DNA from 4 places in the Skermanella mucosa genome. Region 2 is predicted to be linked to each of the others. Evidence: predicted binding sites of a transcription regulator. Region 2 holds the regulator's gene; each other region holds the start of a gene.
What was found. Region 2 encodes PhoB, which activates phosphate uptake and scavenging genes when phosphate is short. Its sites were predicted from a motif close to TNTCATAAAACTGTCA; they were not measured.

Region 1 (3,852 bases), 1.6 Mb from region 2:
CCTGTGGATAACTTCACTCGCCGGGTTCCACAAGCTATCCACAGCCGCGGCGTCTATCTCGGCCCGGCCCGCTCTGCTAGTCTCCCCGACATGGAAACGATGACCACTGATCCTCGCGCCGCCCGCCCCGCGGATGCTGCCGGACGACGCCCCAGCTACCGAATCACCCCGCACAACGCCGAGGCTGAGCAGAGCCTGCTGGGCGCGATCCTGACCAACAACAAGGCCTACGAGAAGGTCGGCGAGTTCCTGAAGCCGGAGCATTTCTACGATCCAGTCCACAGCCGAATCTTCGAGACGATCCATACCCTGGTCCAGCGCGGCGAGGTCGCCGACCCGATCACGCTGAAGCGCTATTTCGAAGGCGATCCGGCGCTGGATAGCGTCGGCGGCGTCGGCTACCTCGCCGAACTGGCCGGCAGCGTGGTCTCGGTGGTCAATTCCGAGCACTATGGCCGAATCATCCACGACATGTACCTCCGCCGCCAGCTCATCGACATGGGCGAGGACATGGTCAACGAGGCCTACAGCCACAACCTCGAGGGTGCGGCGCTCGAACAGATCGAAGGGGCGGAAAAGAAGCTCTTCGACCTGGCGACGACCGGCGACATCCAGGGCGGCTTCCAGCCGTTCAGCCAGTCGCTCCGAGTCGCCATCGAGATGGCGGAGGAGGCGTTCAAGCGGGACAGCCAGGTCACAGGCGTCACCACCGGCCTGATCGACCTGGACCGCAAGCTGGGCGGTCTTCATCCCAGCGACCTGCTGATCCTCGCCGGGCGTCCGTCCATGGGCAAGACGGCGCTCGCCACCAACATCGCGTTCGCCGCGGCCAAGGCCCACCTGCGCACCGACGGCAAGGAAGGCGCGGGGGTCGCCTTCTTCTCGCTGGAAATGTCGGCCGAGCAGCTGGCGACCCGTATCCTGGCGGACGAGGCGCAGGTCGCCTCGGAGAAGATCCGGCGCGGCGACCTGAAGCCGGAGGACTTCCAGCGCTTCTCGGAAGCCAGCAGCATCCTGTCGCGCGTCCCCTTCTATGTGGACGACACGCCGGCCTTGAGCATCGCGGCGGTCCGGACCCGGTCGCGCCGGCTGGCGCGCACGTCGGGCGGCCTCGGGCTGATCGTGGTCGACTATCTCCAGCTGCTGCGCGGCTCCGGAGGCAAGGGCAACGAGAACCGGGTGCAGGAAATCTCCGAGATCACCCGCGGCCTGAAGGCCATCGCCAAGGAGCTGGACGTCCCGGTCATGGCCCTGTCCCAGCTGTCCCGCGCCGTCGAGCAGCGCGAGGACAAGCGTCCGCAGCTTTCCGACCTGCGTGAGTCCGGATCGATCGAGCAGGACGCCGACGTGGTCATGTTCGTCTTCCGCGAACAGTATTACCTGGAACGCGCCGAACCGAGCCGGCGGCCCGACGAGGCCGACGACAAGTTCAACGATCGCTACCAGCGCTGGCAGCAGCGCCTGGGCGAAGTCCACAACACCGGCGAAGTCATCATCGCCAAGCAGCGCCACGGGCCGATCGGCACGGTGCGCCTGTTCTTCGATGGCCAGTACACCAAGTTCGGCGACCTGGACCAGAGCCACCCGGGCGGTGGCAGCGACTACGAATAGGGGAAAACGGGGGTGCGGCCGGAAGGCCCGCCCCCATCCACCTATGGGCAACCGCTGGCGCCCCCGCCGTTGACAGTGTTATGACGGTTGGCTAGGGTGCGCCGCACAAGGTTGCGCGCTGAGGTAAAGTTGCAACGGCACCAGCAGTTTAGGTGTGTGGTTCCAGCCGTTCCCTCGACGCGTCCGGCCCGAGTGTCGTGCCCGGCACGGGGGCGTGGGTGAGCGGAACCGCCACCCGCTAGGCTGCCACGGGGGATCAATGGGCTTCCTGACCACGACCGGCCGCGCCTTCCTGATATTTCTGGAAGCGACCGGCCGGCTTATGCTGTTTACGGGCGTCGCCGTCTCGCACTGCTTCCGGCCGCCGTTCTATATGCGCCTGATCGGGCGACAGATGATCGACATCGGCTATTATTCGCTGCCCGTCGTCGGACTGACCGCCCTGTTCACCGGCATGGTGCTGGCCCTGCAGAGCTATACCGGCTTCGCCCGCTTCCAGGCGGAGGGGGCCGTCGCGACCGTGGTGGTACTCTCCGTCACCCGAGAACTGGGGCCGGTGCTCGCCGGTCTGATGGTGGCAGGCCGCATCGGTGCCTCCATGGCCGCGGAGATCGGGACCATGCGGGTGACCGAGCAGGTCGACGCCCTGTCCACCCTGGCGACCAACCCGTTCAAGTACCTCGTGGTGCCCCGCCTCATCGCAGGCCTCACCATGCTGCCGCTGCTGGTCCTGATCGCCGACATCATCGGCGTATTCGGCGGCTTCCTGATCGGCGTCTACCGGCTGGACTTCAACCCGGCGGCCTATATCGGGCGCACCTGGGAGTACCTGGTGCCGATGGACGTGATCTCCGGCCTGGTGAAGGCGGCCGTCTTCGGATTCGTGATCGCGCTGATGGGCTGCTACCACGGCTACCAGTCGCGCGGCGGCGCCCAGGGCGTGGGTGCCGCGACGACCAACGCGGTCGTGTCCTCCTCCATCCTTATCCTGGTGTTCAACTACCTGATCACCGGCCTGTTCTTTTCGCGATGAGCGCCATGACACATACCGCAGAAGGCAGGCCGGCCCACGCCGCGCCCGGGACCCAGACCGTCACGCCCAAGCTGAAGCTGTCAGGCGTCCACAAATCCTTCGGCGACAAGCACGTGCTGAACGGCGTGGACCTGGAGGTCGGCCGGGCCGAATCCCTGGTGGTGATCGGCGGCTCGGGCACCGGCAAGTCGGTGATGCTGAAATGCGCGATCGGCCTGATGCTGGCAGACAGCGGGTCGATCCGGATCGACGGGGAGGAGACGGCCAATCTCGGTCCGCGCGACCGCGAGCGGGTGATGCGCAAGTTCGGCATGCTGTTCCAGGGGGCCGCCCTGTTCGATAGCCTGCCGGTGTGGGAGAACGTCGCCTTCGGCCTGATCCAGGGCGAGAAGATGCCCCGCGGCAAGGCGCGCGAGATCGCGGTCGAGAAACTGGCCTCGGTCGGCCTCGCCAAGGAAGTGGCGGACCTGTTCCCCGCGGAATTGTCCGGCGGCATGCAGAAGCGCGTCGGCCTGGCCCGCGCGATCGCCACGCAGCCGGAGATCATCTTCTTCGACGAGCCGACCACCGGACTCGATCCGATCATGGCCGACGTGATCAACGACCTGATCATCAAGTGCGTCAGGGACCTGGGTGCCACCGCCTTGTCCATCACCCACGACATGGCCAGCGCCCGCAAGATCGCCGACCGGATCGCGATGATCTACAAAGGAAAGATCATCTGGAGCGGCCCGGTGTCGGAGATCGACAATTCCGGCAACCCATATGTCGACCAGTTCATCCATGGGCGCGCCGACGGGCCGATCCAGATGGAGGTCATGCAACCCTGACCCGCGGCATCGACCCCGGGTCGGCCTCTGGTATTCCTGTTCTGTTCATCTTAAATAAACGCTGTTTCGATAAGCATCGAGCGTTTTCAGGATAGTTCCCGGGCCGGGCATGGCCCGTGGCAAGGTCTCGCGCCGAATGTCTTCCAGCCTGGCGTTTCCCATAGGTCGGAAAGTTCGCGCGTGCTATCCATTGCTGCACCGCAAACACGTCGAGAACCCGGTTACATTGGCCCGTTCCAACACACGTTATGTCTGCCAGGCCTGCGGCGCCAGCTCTCCGAAATGGAGCGGCAAGTGCGACGCGTGCGGCGAGTGGAACACCCTCGTGGAAGAGGCGGTTCCGGAAAGCGCCCCCAAGGGCCTGGGCCGGACGGCCGG
Region 2 (3,852 bases):
GAACCAGCGCGATCCCCGGCGTCGAGGCGCGCTCCGCCGCCGGCATGCTGGCAGGCGTCGCGAACAAGATGGATGCCAAGCAGGTCAAGGTGTACTACGGCGCCAAGCAGGCGCTGAAGGGCATCGACCTGGCGATCCCGGAACGGCAGGTCACCGCGCTGATCGGCCCGTCGGGCTGCGGCAAGTCCACGTTCCTGCGCTGCCTCAACCGCATGAACGACACGATCGGCATCGCCCGCATCGAGGGCCTGATCACGCTGGACGGCCAGGACATCTACGACAAGGCGATCGATCCGGTCCAGCTCCGCGCCCGGGTCGGCATGGTGTTCCAGAAGCCGAACCCGTTCCCCAAGTCGATCTACGACAACATCGTCTATGGTCCGCGCATCCACGGCCTTGCCAGCCGGCGGGAGGAGATGGACGAGATCGTCGCCAAGAGCCTGCAGCGCGCAGGATTGTGGAACGAGGTGAAGGACCGCCTGAAGGAGCCGGGCACCGGCCTGTCCGGCGGCCAGCAGCAGCGCCTCTGCATCGCCCGCGCCATCGCGGTCAGCCCCGAGGTGATCCTGATGGACGAGCCATGCTCGGCCCTCGACCCGATCGCGACCGCCCATGTGGAGGAGCTGATCGACGAGCTGCGGGAGAACTACACCATCGTGATCGTCACCCACAACATGCAGCAGGCGGCCCGCGTGTCCCAGCGCACCGCCTTCTTCCACCTGGGCGACATGGTGGAGGTGGGCGACACCGAGGAGATCTTCACCAATCCCCGCGACGAGCGGACCCAGGGCTACATCACCGGCCGCTACGGCTGAGCCGGCCCCGCCGGCTTGATCGGCGGGACGTCATTCGGGATAATCGGGCAATTCAGGGAAGCGGCGCATGAGCAACGAGCACATCGTCAAGTCGTTCGCGCAGGAACTGCAGCGGCTGGCGAATCTGATCACGCAGATGGGCGGCGTCGCCGAGGCCCAGGTGGAGGCGGCCGTTCAGGCCGTCGTCCGCCGCGACACGACCATCGCGGCCCAGGTGATGCAGTCCGACCTCCGGGTCGACGGCTACGAGCGGGACGTCGACGCGGAGACGCTCCGCCTGCTGGCCCTGCGCCAGCCCATGGCGTCCGACCTGCGCGAGATCGTGTCGGCGCTGAAGATCGCGGCCGACCTGGAGCGGATCGGCGACTACGCCGCCAACATCGCCAAGCGGTCGATCGCCCTGGCCCAGGTGCCGGCGGTCCGTCCGGCCGCCGCGATCCCCCGCATGGGCCGGCTGGTCCAGGAGATCATGAAGGATGTGCTCGACGCCTTCATCGAGCGCGACGTGGAGAAGGCGGTGGCGGCGCGCCGCCGCGACGAGGAGCTGGACGACCTCTATACCAGCCTGTTCCGCGAGGTCCTGACCTACATGATGGAAGACCCGCGCAACATCACGCCCTGCACGCACCTTCTGTTCATTGCCAAGAACCTGGAACGGATCGGCGACCACGCGACCAACATCGCCGAGACGATCCATTTCCTGGTGATCGGGCACCCGCTGACGACGGAACGCCCCAAGGGTGACGAAAGCAGCTATGCTGTCGTCACCCCCGAGCCGGAAACGCAGGACTAGTTTGGAACAAGGCATCCCATGAATTCGGCGCTGAAACCCCTCGTCCTCATCGTCGAGGACGAGGCGGACCTCGTTACGCTCCTCAAGTACAATCTCGACAAGGAGGGCTTCCGCACCCTTTCCGCGGGAGATGGCGAGGAGGCGCTGCTGCTCGCCGCCGAGCAGACGCCCAACATCGTCCTGCTGGACTGGATGCTGCCGCTGATGTCGGGGCTCGAGGTGTGCCGCCAGATGCGGCGCAACCCCAAGACCCGCGACATCCCGATCATCATGCTGACGGCCCGCGGCGAGGAGGCGGACAAGGTCCGCGGCCTCAACTCCGGGGCCGACGACTATATCGCCAAGCCCTTCTCCCCCACCGAGCTGGTCGCCCGGATGCGCGCCGTGCTCCGCCGCGCCAGCCCCGGCTTGGCGGAGGAGATGCTGCGGTTCAACGACGTGGTGATGGATCTGGCGGCCCACCGGGTGCGCCGCCAGGGCCGCGACATCCATCTGGGGCCGACCGAGTTCCGCCTGCTGCGCCACTTCATGCAGCATCCCGGCCGGGTCTTCTCGCGCGAGCAATTGCTCGACCTGGTCTGGGGCCACGACGTCTATGTGGAGCCGCGCACCGTCGACGTGCATATCCGCCGGCTGCGCAAGGCGCTGAACGAGGAAAACGACAACGACCTGATCCGCACCGTCCGCTCGGCGGGCTACGCGCTCGACGTCAAGGGCGGCGCCGCCTGATCCCGGTCCTGGAGACGCCCCGGCTGGTCCTCCGGCCGCTGGAGCTTTCCGACGCCGGCGCGGTCCAGGACGTGTTCCCCCGGTGGGAGATCGTGCGGTTCCTCGCCGACCATGTGCCATGGCCCTATCCGGCCGACGGCGCCCTCTCCCATATCCGGGACGCAGCACTTCCCGCCATGGCGCGGGGCGCCGAATGGCACTGGTCGATCCGCCCCCGCGCGGAGCCCGACCGGCTGATCGGCATCGTCAGCCTGATGGACAAGCTCGACGATAATCGCGGCCTGTGGCTCGATCCCGCCTGGCAGGGGCGGGGCCTGATGACCGAAGCCAGCGCCGCCGTCATGCATTTCTGGTTCGAAACCCTCGGCCGCCCCGTCCTCCGGGTCCAGAAGGCCGAGGTGAACCTGCGGTCCTGCCGGCTGTCGGAACGCGACGGCATGCGGCTGGTCGGCATCCACGAAAGGGGCTTCGTCTCGGGCCGCTTCCCCGCCGGGATCTGGGAAATAACCCGGGAAGAGTGGCGCCGCCGGTAATCGGCCGGCGGATTCAGACGAACAGCATGTTGCCGTCGCCGGGAGCCCCGTTCAGCAGCGTGACGACGCCGCCGGTCACCACCGGCACGTCGTCGCGCAGGGCGGACGCGTCCAGGCCGATCGCCTTCAGCGCCATCTCGCAGACCATCACGGTCACGCCCAGGGCGACGCAGGCCTCCAGCAGTTCCTCGAACTCGGCGAGGCCGCTGCGGCCGAAATGGGCGTTGCGCTCCTCCGGCGACGAGCCGTCGTCGGCAGGGTCCAGCCCGCGCCAGCCATCCCCGGCCTTCAACGCCAGGACCGCCCGGCCGGTGAAGAACAGGGTGGCCTTGCGGTTGGTCGCCGCCGCGGCGCTCGCCATCACCAGCGCGTAGTGGACCCGGTCGAACCCGCCGGAGAACACCACCAGCGACAGCGTCGAAGCCCCGCTCATGGCAGGGCTCCGTCATGCCCGGACGGATGCGCGGACAGGTCCGTGATGGTCGGATGCCGTCCGCACAGCGGGCATTCCGGATCGGGCTGGACCCGGACCTTGTGGAAGCTGGTGTGGAGCGCGTCGTACATCAGCAACTGTCCGGACAGGCTGTCCCCGATGCCGAGCAGCTCCTTCAGGACCTCGATCGCCTGGATCGAGCCGACGGCGCCGGCCAGCGCCCCCAGCACGCCGCCTTCGGCGCAGCTCGGCACCAGCCCGCGCGGCGGCGGTTCGCGGAAGATGCAGCGATAGCAGGGATTGGGACCGCCCAGATAGGACTTGAAGGTGGAGATCTGCCCATCGAACCGGAGCATGGCCGCCGAAACCAGCGTCCGGCCGCCCAGATGGCAGGCGTCCGCCAGCAGGTAGCGGGCGGCGAAATTGTCGGTGCCGTCCGCCACCACGTCGTAGTCGGCGATCAGCCCCATGGCGTTGGCCGCGGTCAGCCGCTCCCGGTGGACATCGAGCCGCACGTCCGGGTTGATGGCCTCCAGCCGCGCCCGGGCG
Region 3 (3,852 bases), 1.7 Mb from region 2:
CTCGGTGCATCGCGCGCCATTGACACTCCGAAGCGCGCTCATCCACAGTCGGCTTCAGGGAGGCTGAAGAACCGGCCACCGATAACGACAATCCAGGGGGAAGACCAGGATGGCGCAAAAGGCGGTGCATGTGCTTGCCATCGACCAGGGAACGACTTCGACCAGGGCGATCGTGTTCGACAGTTCGGGCCTGCCGGTCGCCACGGCGCAGCGCGAGCTTCGCCAGTTCTATCCCCACGACGGCTGGGTCGAGCACGACCTGGAGGATATCTGGCGCGACACCACGGTGGTCTGCCGCGCGGCGCTGGAGGAGGCGGGCCTGACCGCGGCCGGCATCTCGGCGATCGGGATCACCAACCAGCGCGAGACGACCGCCCTGTGGGACCGGGCGACCGGGGAGGGCCTGCACAACGCGATCGTCTGGCAGGACCGCCGCACGGCGGAGACCTGCCGCAGGCTCCACGCCGATGGCGCCGAGGCGCTGGTGGCGGAGCGCACCGGCCTGCTGATCGATCCCTATTTCTCCGCGACCAAGCTGGGCTGGCTGCTCGACCACGTGCCCGGCGCCCGCGCGCGGGCCGAGCGGGGCGAGCTGTGCTTCGGCACCATCGACAGTTTCCTGCTGTTCCGCCTGACCGGCGGCGCCGTCCACGCGACGGACGCCAGCAACGCCTCGCGCACCCTGCTGTTCGACATCCGCACCCAGGACTGGGACGACGAGTTGCTGCGCCTGTTCGGCATTCCGCGGGCGCTGCTGCCGCGCGTGTTCGACAACAGCGCCGATTTCGGCACGGCCGAGGCCGACTTCATCGGCGGTCCCGTGCCGATCACCGGGATGGCCGGCGACCAGCAGGCGGCCACCGTCGGGCAGGCCTGCTTCGAGCCGGGCATGATCAAGAGCACCTACGGCACCGGCTGCTTCGCGCTGCTGAACGTGGGCGACAAGCCGGTGAGATCGACCAACCGGCTTCTGACCACCACCGCCTACCGGCTGGAAGGCAGACCGACCTACGCGGTGGAGGGCTCCATCTTCGTGGCCGGCGCCGCGGTGCAGTGGCTGCGCGACGGGATCAGGGTGATCGCCGACGCCGCGGCGTCCGAACGGCACGCCAACGACCTGCCCGACACCCAGGGCGTCTACATGGTGCCGGCCTTCACCGGGCTGGGAGCGCCCTACTGGGATCCCGACGCGCGCGGCGCCCTGATCGGGCTGACGCGGGACACCGGCATCAGCCACATCGTGCGGGCGGCGCTGGAGGCGGTCTGCTACCAGACCCGCGACCTGATGGAATGCATGGCGGCCGACGGCGGCACCCAGCCCAGCGCGCTGCGCGTGGACGGCGGCATGGTACGGAACGACTGGCTGATGCAGTTCCTGGCCGACATCCTGGAACTGCCGGTCGAGCGGCCGATCGTGACCGAGACGACGGCTCTGGGGGCGGCCTACCTCGCGGGCCTGCGTACGGGGGTGTACGCCTCCCTCGACAGTGTCGCCGCCGCCTGGCAGCGGGAAAGGCTGTTCGAGCCCGCCATGTCGTCCGCCGACCGCACGCGCCTGTACGACGGATGGCGCCGCGCGGTGCGGCGCGTGCGCAGCGATCTGGCATAACACCAAAAAGAAGAATAGAATGTGCATCAACCGGCGGATGGTCATCGAAGCTTAACCGAACCGTCACTCCGGAGACATGGCGGCGGCCTAAGCATTGGCCACCGTACAATAGGGAGACGAGACAAATGCAGCGCATCCACGCGACGATCGCCGTTTCGGCGTTCGCCCTTTTTGCCATGGCAGCCGCCACCACGGCCCCCGCGCAGGCCCAGACCGAGATCCAGTGGTGGCATGCCATGTCGGGCGCCAACAACGAGACGGTCGAGAACCTCGCGAAGGAATTCAACGCCACGCAGAGCGAGTACAAGGTCGTCCCGGTCTACAAAGGGACATATCCGGAGACCCTGAACGCCGGCATCGCGGCCTTCCGCGCCCGGCAGCCGCCCCACATCATCCAGGTGTTCGATGTCGGCACCGGCGTCATGATGGGCGCGCGCAGCGCGATCAAGCCGGTCGCCGAGGTGATGAAGGAAGGCGGCGAGAGCTTCGACAAGTCCAAGTACCTGGCGGGCATCGTCTCCTACTACAGCGCGGCCGACGGCACCATGCTGTCCTTCCCGTTCAACAGCTCTTCGCCGATCCTGTACTACAACAAGGCCAGCTTCCGGAAGGCCGGCCTCGACCCCGAGGCGCCGCCCAAGACCTGGCCGGAAGTGTTCGAGGCGGCCAAGAAGATCAAGGCTTCGGGCCAGTCCTGCGGCATGACCACGACCTGGCCGACCTGGATCCACCTGGAGAACTTCAGCGCCTGGAACAACCTTCCCTACGCCACCGACCAGAACGGCCTGACCAGCCTGACGCCGGAGCTGAAGATCAACGGCCCGCTCAACATCCGGCACTTCTCGACCCTGGCGGAGCTTCAGAAGGACGGCACCTTCCAGTACGGCGGCCGCACGTCGGAAGCCAAGGCCAAGTTCCTGAACGGCGAATGCGCCATGCTGCCGGAATCGTCGGGCGGCATCGGCGACATGGTCAAGGCCGGCCTGGATTTCGGCACCGGCAACCTGCCCTATTATCCGGAAGCGGCGGGAGCCCCGCAGAACACCGTCCCCGGCGGCGCGTCCCTGTGGGTCTTCGCCGGCAAGCCGGCCGCCGACTACAAGGGCGTCGCCCAGTTCTTCACCTACCTGTCGAAGACGGAGGTCCAGTCCAGGCTGCACCAGGTCTCGGGCTACCTGCCGGCCACCATGGCCGCCTATGAGGCGACCAAGAAGGAGGGGTTCTACGAGAAGAATCCCGGCCGGGAGATCCCGATCCAGCAGATGATGGGCAAGGAGCCGACCGAGAACTCGAAGGGCATCCGCCTCGTCAACATGCCGCAGGTCCGCGACATCCAGAACGAGGAGATCGAGGCCCTCCTGAACGGCAGGCAGGACGCCAAGACCGCGCTGGACAACGCCGTCCGCCGCTCGAACGAGGCGATCAAGGAAGCGGCCAAGGCCTACCAGTAAGCCGAAACCAGCGTCTCCGAAAGCGCCCTCTCCCCTCCGCGGGGGAGGGCGCGCTCTCTTTTCACGGATCTTCATGTCAAGACGCGTCGTCTTTCCCAACCGGCTGCTGCCGTATCTGCTGCTGGCACCCCAGATCGCCATCACGCTGGTGTTCTTCTTCTGGCCGGCCTTCCAGGCGGTCCGCCAATCGCTCTACCGCGACGATCCTTTCGGCTTCAGCAGCCGCTTCGTGGGGTTGGCCAATTTCGAGCTGGTTCTGTCAGATCCCAACTACATCAACTCGCTGAAGGTGACGATCGTCTTCAGCCTGTCGGTCGCCGTCGTGGCGCTGGTGACGGCGCTGCTGCTGGCGGTCATGGCCGACCGGGTGGTCAAGGGCAAGGGCATCTACCAGACCCTGCTGATCTGGCCCTACGCCGTCGCCCCCGCCATCGCCGGCATGCTCTGGCTGTTCCTGTTCAGCCCGGCCATGGGCACGCTGGCGGTGATGCTCCAGCGCGCCGGCGTCGACTGGAACCCGCTGCTGAACGGCAACCAGGCCATGGCGATGGTCGTGGGCGCCGCCGCCTGGAAGCAGATCAGCTATAACTTCCTGTTCTTCCTGGCCGGGCTCCAGGCGATCCCGAAATCCCTGATCGAGGCCGCCGCGATCGACGGCGCCGGGCCCGGACGGCGGTTCTGGACCATCGTGTTCCCGCTGCTGTCGCCCACATCCTTCTTCCTGCTGGTGGTCAACACCGTCTACGCCTTCTTCGACACCTTCGGCATCATCCACGCGGTGACCGGCGGCGG
Region 4 (3,852 bases), on a different replicon from region 2:
GGGAACCTTCCATTCCTGACCAGCCAGCCGCCGGAAGAGGATTCCTGCAGGGAAGCCGTCTGGCGTGGCCAGGTCGCCGATGTCATCGTCCCCTCTTCCGGGTCCCCTCTTCCGGCCGTCGGTCAGACCTCGAACAGCCACGACTTCGTGCTGTTCCACTTGAACACGGCATCCGTAACGTCGACCTGGCCGTTGAACGAAACCTCGTCGATGTAGAGGTTCCGGTCGGATCCATTGGCCCCCTTCCTTCCGTTCCAGGCATCGTTGTTGAAGATGATCTCGACCTCCCGCTCCTGGATTCCCGGGGAGTCCAGGTCGCCCTTGTAAGTGAAGGTCTGCCACTGGTCCTTGTCATGGACGGCCGTCACCCGGTTCGTGAGATCCAGCGTCTTCCCGTCCACCTTGACGACGAAATTCGGGTTCCCCTTGTAGTGGTCGCCCGACGCCCTGACGGTGATCACGTCATCCCCTTCGGGACGGGGGAGCGGGATCGAGCCCTTGTCCTTCAGCCAATCGAAGCGCCCGGCGAAGTCTTCGAGCCACTCCTCGCGGTTCTCGTAGACCGTCCTGGCCCCTTGGGTGCCGGGGCGGTCGAAACCCTGCCCATGAAGGTCCGTGTAATAGCCGTCGGACACCTTGCGGAACTCCCCGCCCCAGCTTTCCTTGGTCGGATCGTCCTGGTCCCCGTCGAGGAAGCGGAGAACGGTCGGGCTATCCCCCATCTTGACGCCGGACTTGTTGAAGATGTTGCTCGAGACCTTCGAGAAGAAGTCCCCCAAGGCGCCGTGGCCCTTGGCGTTCGCCTCGTGCCAGCCCTTGATCATGGAGCCGCTTTCCGGCGTGCCGTAGGTGCCCCGGAACGTCGTCATGTTGTCGACCCACATGTCCAGCTTGCCCTTGAAGTTGTCCAGCAGGTACTTCTTGGCGTGGATGTCCTGGGTGTCGATGCTGAACAGACGGACGTGCCTGGCGATGCCGGGAGCATCGTGCAGCGCCTGCGCGATGTCGGCCTCCCCTCCCCAGGTGAGCACGTTCAGCTTTTCGCCCGCGGCGGCGGCCTTCCTGGCTTCCGCGACGATGGCCTCCGATGAGTCCGTCGGCTTGGAATATCCCTTGGGGGGCGCGGTGTCCGTGGCGCCCTGATGGCTCACCCTTTTCAGGGCCTCGACGGATTTGAAGCCGGAGCCATGCTCGCGCAGTTCGGCAAGGTCCTTGCCGTAGACGTCGATCACGGCATCGATGTCCCTGACCAGACCGTCCTGGGTGTTGAACTTGGACGCCGTTCCGGCGATGCCGACGATGTTCATCTTGTCCTGGTACATCAGCGCGTGGACAAGCGACTGGACGTCGTCCTTCTCCTGCGCTTCGAGCCTCAGGTCGGTCGAGATGAAAACTCTGGGCAAAGCCATGTCTGTGCTCTCCGGATAAATTCAATATGTCCGCCGGAATGACAAGTAATCCGACAACGATCAAAAAATGTATTTAGATCGTTAACAGACGATTAATCGTATAAGGACAAATTTGCAATCAGATGAAGAAGAAAATTGGGCTTCTGATGGATTTTGTTCGATTTAGATCTTTATAGCCCAGCCGAACCATCATCCATGACCTGTTTTTAACTTTCTAGAATGAGATGAAAGCAGTTCTCAGGAGCCTCATGATTCTTTTTAATCTCGATACTATACTACGTATTACACATGAAAATCAGAGACCTTGCGGCAACAATGCTCCGAAAGGTCCGGCGCGGGGACATACGAAGAAGAAGACCGGCGTTGCTTCCCTCTTCCCGAAATTTCGTCTGTTCCCGGTGCAGATGGAGCAAGTTTCATGAAACGCTGCTCCCGTCATCCAACTGTCATGCCTGAAATCTAAGCTGCGCCGGTAATCGATGACCCGGGATATTCTGCATCCCGTTACATGCCGGTGATTTCATGGGTCGCCTCCTCATCGCTGCCTTGTTCGCATTCGTATCCGCGGCCTCCCCGACCCGAGCCGAACCCTTGACCGGGGCAGGATCGACTTTCGTCTTTCCGCTGCTCAGCCGTTGGAGCCAGAACTTCCAGGCATCCGAGGAGAGCGGCGGCTATGTCGCCCCCCTGCCGAAGAGACCGGCCGCTCCGGAGAGCGGCCTGGGCTCGCTGTTCGGCGCCATGGCCGGCGGCATCGACTACGAGCCGGTCGGCTCACTGGGCGGCACCATGCGGGTCATCGCCCGGGCCGTGGATTTCGGCGCATCTGAAAGGCCCATGCCGGCCGAGGAGGTGGACCGGCACGGGCTCATGCAGTTCCCCATCACCACGGGCGGCGTCGCGGTCGTCTTCAATCTGCCAGGGATCGAAAGCGGTGCCTTGCGCCTCTCCGGGGCGGTGCTGGCCGACATCTACATGGGAACGGTCGAGAGATGGTCGCACCCGGCCCTGCGCGCGCTCAACCCGGAGCTCACGCTGCCGGACGCGCCGATCAAGGTCGTCCACCGGAGCGACGGATCCGGCACCACTTACATTTTCGCGGCATATCTCGCCCATGCCAGCACGGACTGGCGGGAGCGGGTCGGGGTCGATACCGAGCTGAAATGGCCGACCGGCGCCGGGGTCAGGGGCAGCGGCGGCATCGTCAAGGCCGTGGCGGCCGACCCGAACACCATCGGCTATGTCGAGCTCGGCCAAGCCTTGCGGGTCGGGCTGCCCTCGGCCCTGGTCGAGAACCGCGCGGGAGAGTTCAGGGCGCCATCGCGCCGGAGCATCGCCGCCGCCGTCGCCGGCGCGGACTGGGCGGGCTCGCGCCATTTCAGCCTTCTTCTCACCGAAACCGCCGACGCCGAGTCCTACCCGATCGCGGCCACCGTCTACGCTCTGATGCCCCGGGAACCCCGTTCCGGTACCGACCGCACCCTGCGCTTCTTCGGCGGAGCCTTGGCGCACTGGCAGCAGGATGCCGTCGATCTGGATTACGTGCCGCTGCCGGACTCCCTCGTCGGCCTGATCAAATCCTACTGGGAAGCCAGTTCCAAGTAAGACCAACCGGCCCTCGTCCGGACGGGCCCCGTAAAGGACAGCTCATGCAGGTCGATATCTTCACCCAGATCATCGTTCCCGTGATCGGTGGCCTGGGCATCTTCATGCTCGGCCTCGAGTTCATGTCGAACGGCATCCAGGCCGTTGCCGCCAACCGGATGCGCGCGCTGCTCGCCAAGCTGGCGGGGACTCCGCTCAAAGGCGTCTTCGCCGGCACCATCATCACCGGCGTGATCCAATCCTCGACGGCGATGACGGTCATGGTCGTCGGCATGGTCAATGCCGGCGTCGTCGGCTTGCGCCCGGCGATCAGCGTGATCATGGGAGCGAACATCGGGACGACGCTGGGGAACGGCCTGATCGCCCTGCCCCTCGGCCCGCTGGGCCTGCTGCTGGCCGGCTTCTTCGCCCTCGTCTACATCTTCTCGAAGTCTGACAGGACGAAGAACATCGCCCTGGCCTGCATAGGGTTCTCCCTGATCTTCTACGGCCTCAACCTGATGACCGGGGGCCTGAAGCCGCTCCGCGCCATGCCGGAGGTGATGTCGGCGATCTCCTCGCTGCGGGCGGACGATTTCACCGGCCTTCTGACCTGCGTCGGAACGGCGGCGCTGGTCACCGCGATGATCCATTCCTCCTCGGCGACCATCGGCATCGTGATGGGCCTCGGAGCGTCCGGTGTCCTCGACTGGCAGACCGCCGTGGCCTTCTCGCTCGGCGCCGACCTGGGAACGACCATCACCTCCTGGATAGCGTCGTTGAACCTGTCCAAGAACGCCAAGCGCGCCGCATATGCCCACATATCGTTCAACATCATCGGCGTCATGGTGACCATCCC

Region 1: JL100_RS07445 (MlaE family ABC transporter permease) is a predicted target of PhoB. The motif match lies at 1,682-1,697, and genes of this name have one in related genera.
Region 3: ugpB (sn-glycerol-3-phosphate ABC transporter substrate-binding protein UgpB) is a predicted target of PhoB. The motif match lies at 1,660-1,675, and genes of this name have one in related genera.
Region 4: pstS (phosphate ABC transporter substrate-binding protein PstS) is a predicted target of PhoB. The motif match lies at 1,843-1,858, and genes of this name have one in related genera.

What each region holds. Positions count from the first base shown of each region.
Region 1 covers NZ_CP086106.1:1,632,010-1,635,861, reverse strand. The annotation lists gene JL100_RS07450 (replicative DNA helicase) at 100-1,611, shown strand; gene JL100_RS07445 (MlaE family ABC transporter permease) at 1,871-2,644, shown strand; gene JL100_RS07440 (ABC transporter ATP-binding protein) at 2,650-3,474, shown strand; gene radA (DNA repair protein RadA) at 3,701-3,852, shown strand, end outside.
Region 2 covers NZ_CP086106.1:6,391,978-6,395,829, forward strand. The annotation lists gene pstB (phosphate ABC transporter ATP-binding protein PstB) at 45-815, shown strand; gene phoU (phosphate signaling complex protein PhoU) at 883-1,608, shown strand; gene phoB (phosphate regulon transcriptional regulator PhoB) at 1,627-2,337, shown strand; gene JL100_RS29715 (GNAT family N-acetyltransferase) at 2,409-2,870, shown strand; gene JL100_RS29720 (DsrE family protein) at 2,884-3,303, opposite strand; gene JL100_RS29725 (HesA/MoeB/ThiF family protein) at 3,300-3,852, opposite strand, start outside.
Region 3 covers NZ_CP086106.1:4,696,754-4,700,605, forward strand. The annotation lists gene glpK (glycerol kinase GlpK) at 110-1,609, shown strand; gene ugpB (sn-glycerol-3-phosphate ABC transporter substrate-binding protein UgpB) at 1,735-3,060, shown strand; gene ugpA (sn-glycerol-3-phosphate ABC transporter permease UgpA) at 3,134-3,852, shown strand, end outside.
Region 4 covers NZ_CP086107.1:132,586-136,437, reverse strand. The annotation lists gene JL100_RS30575 (nucleoside hydrolase-like domain-containing protein) at 123-1,409, opposite strand; gene pstS (phosphate ABC transporter substrate-binding protein PstS) at 1,932-3,014, shown strand; gene JL100_RS30565 (Na/Pi cotransporter family protein) at 3,059-3,852, shown strand, end outside.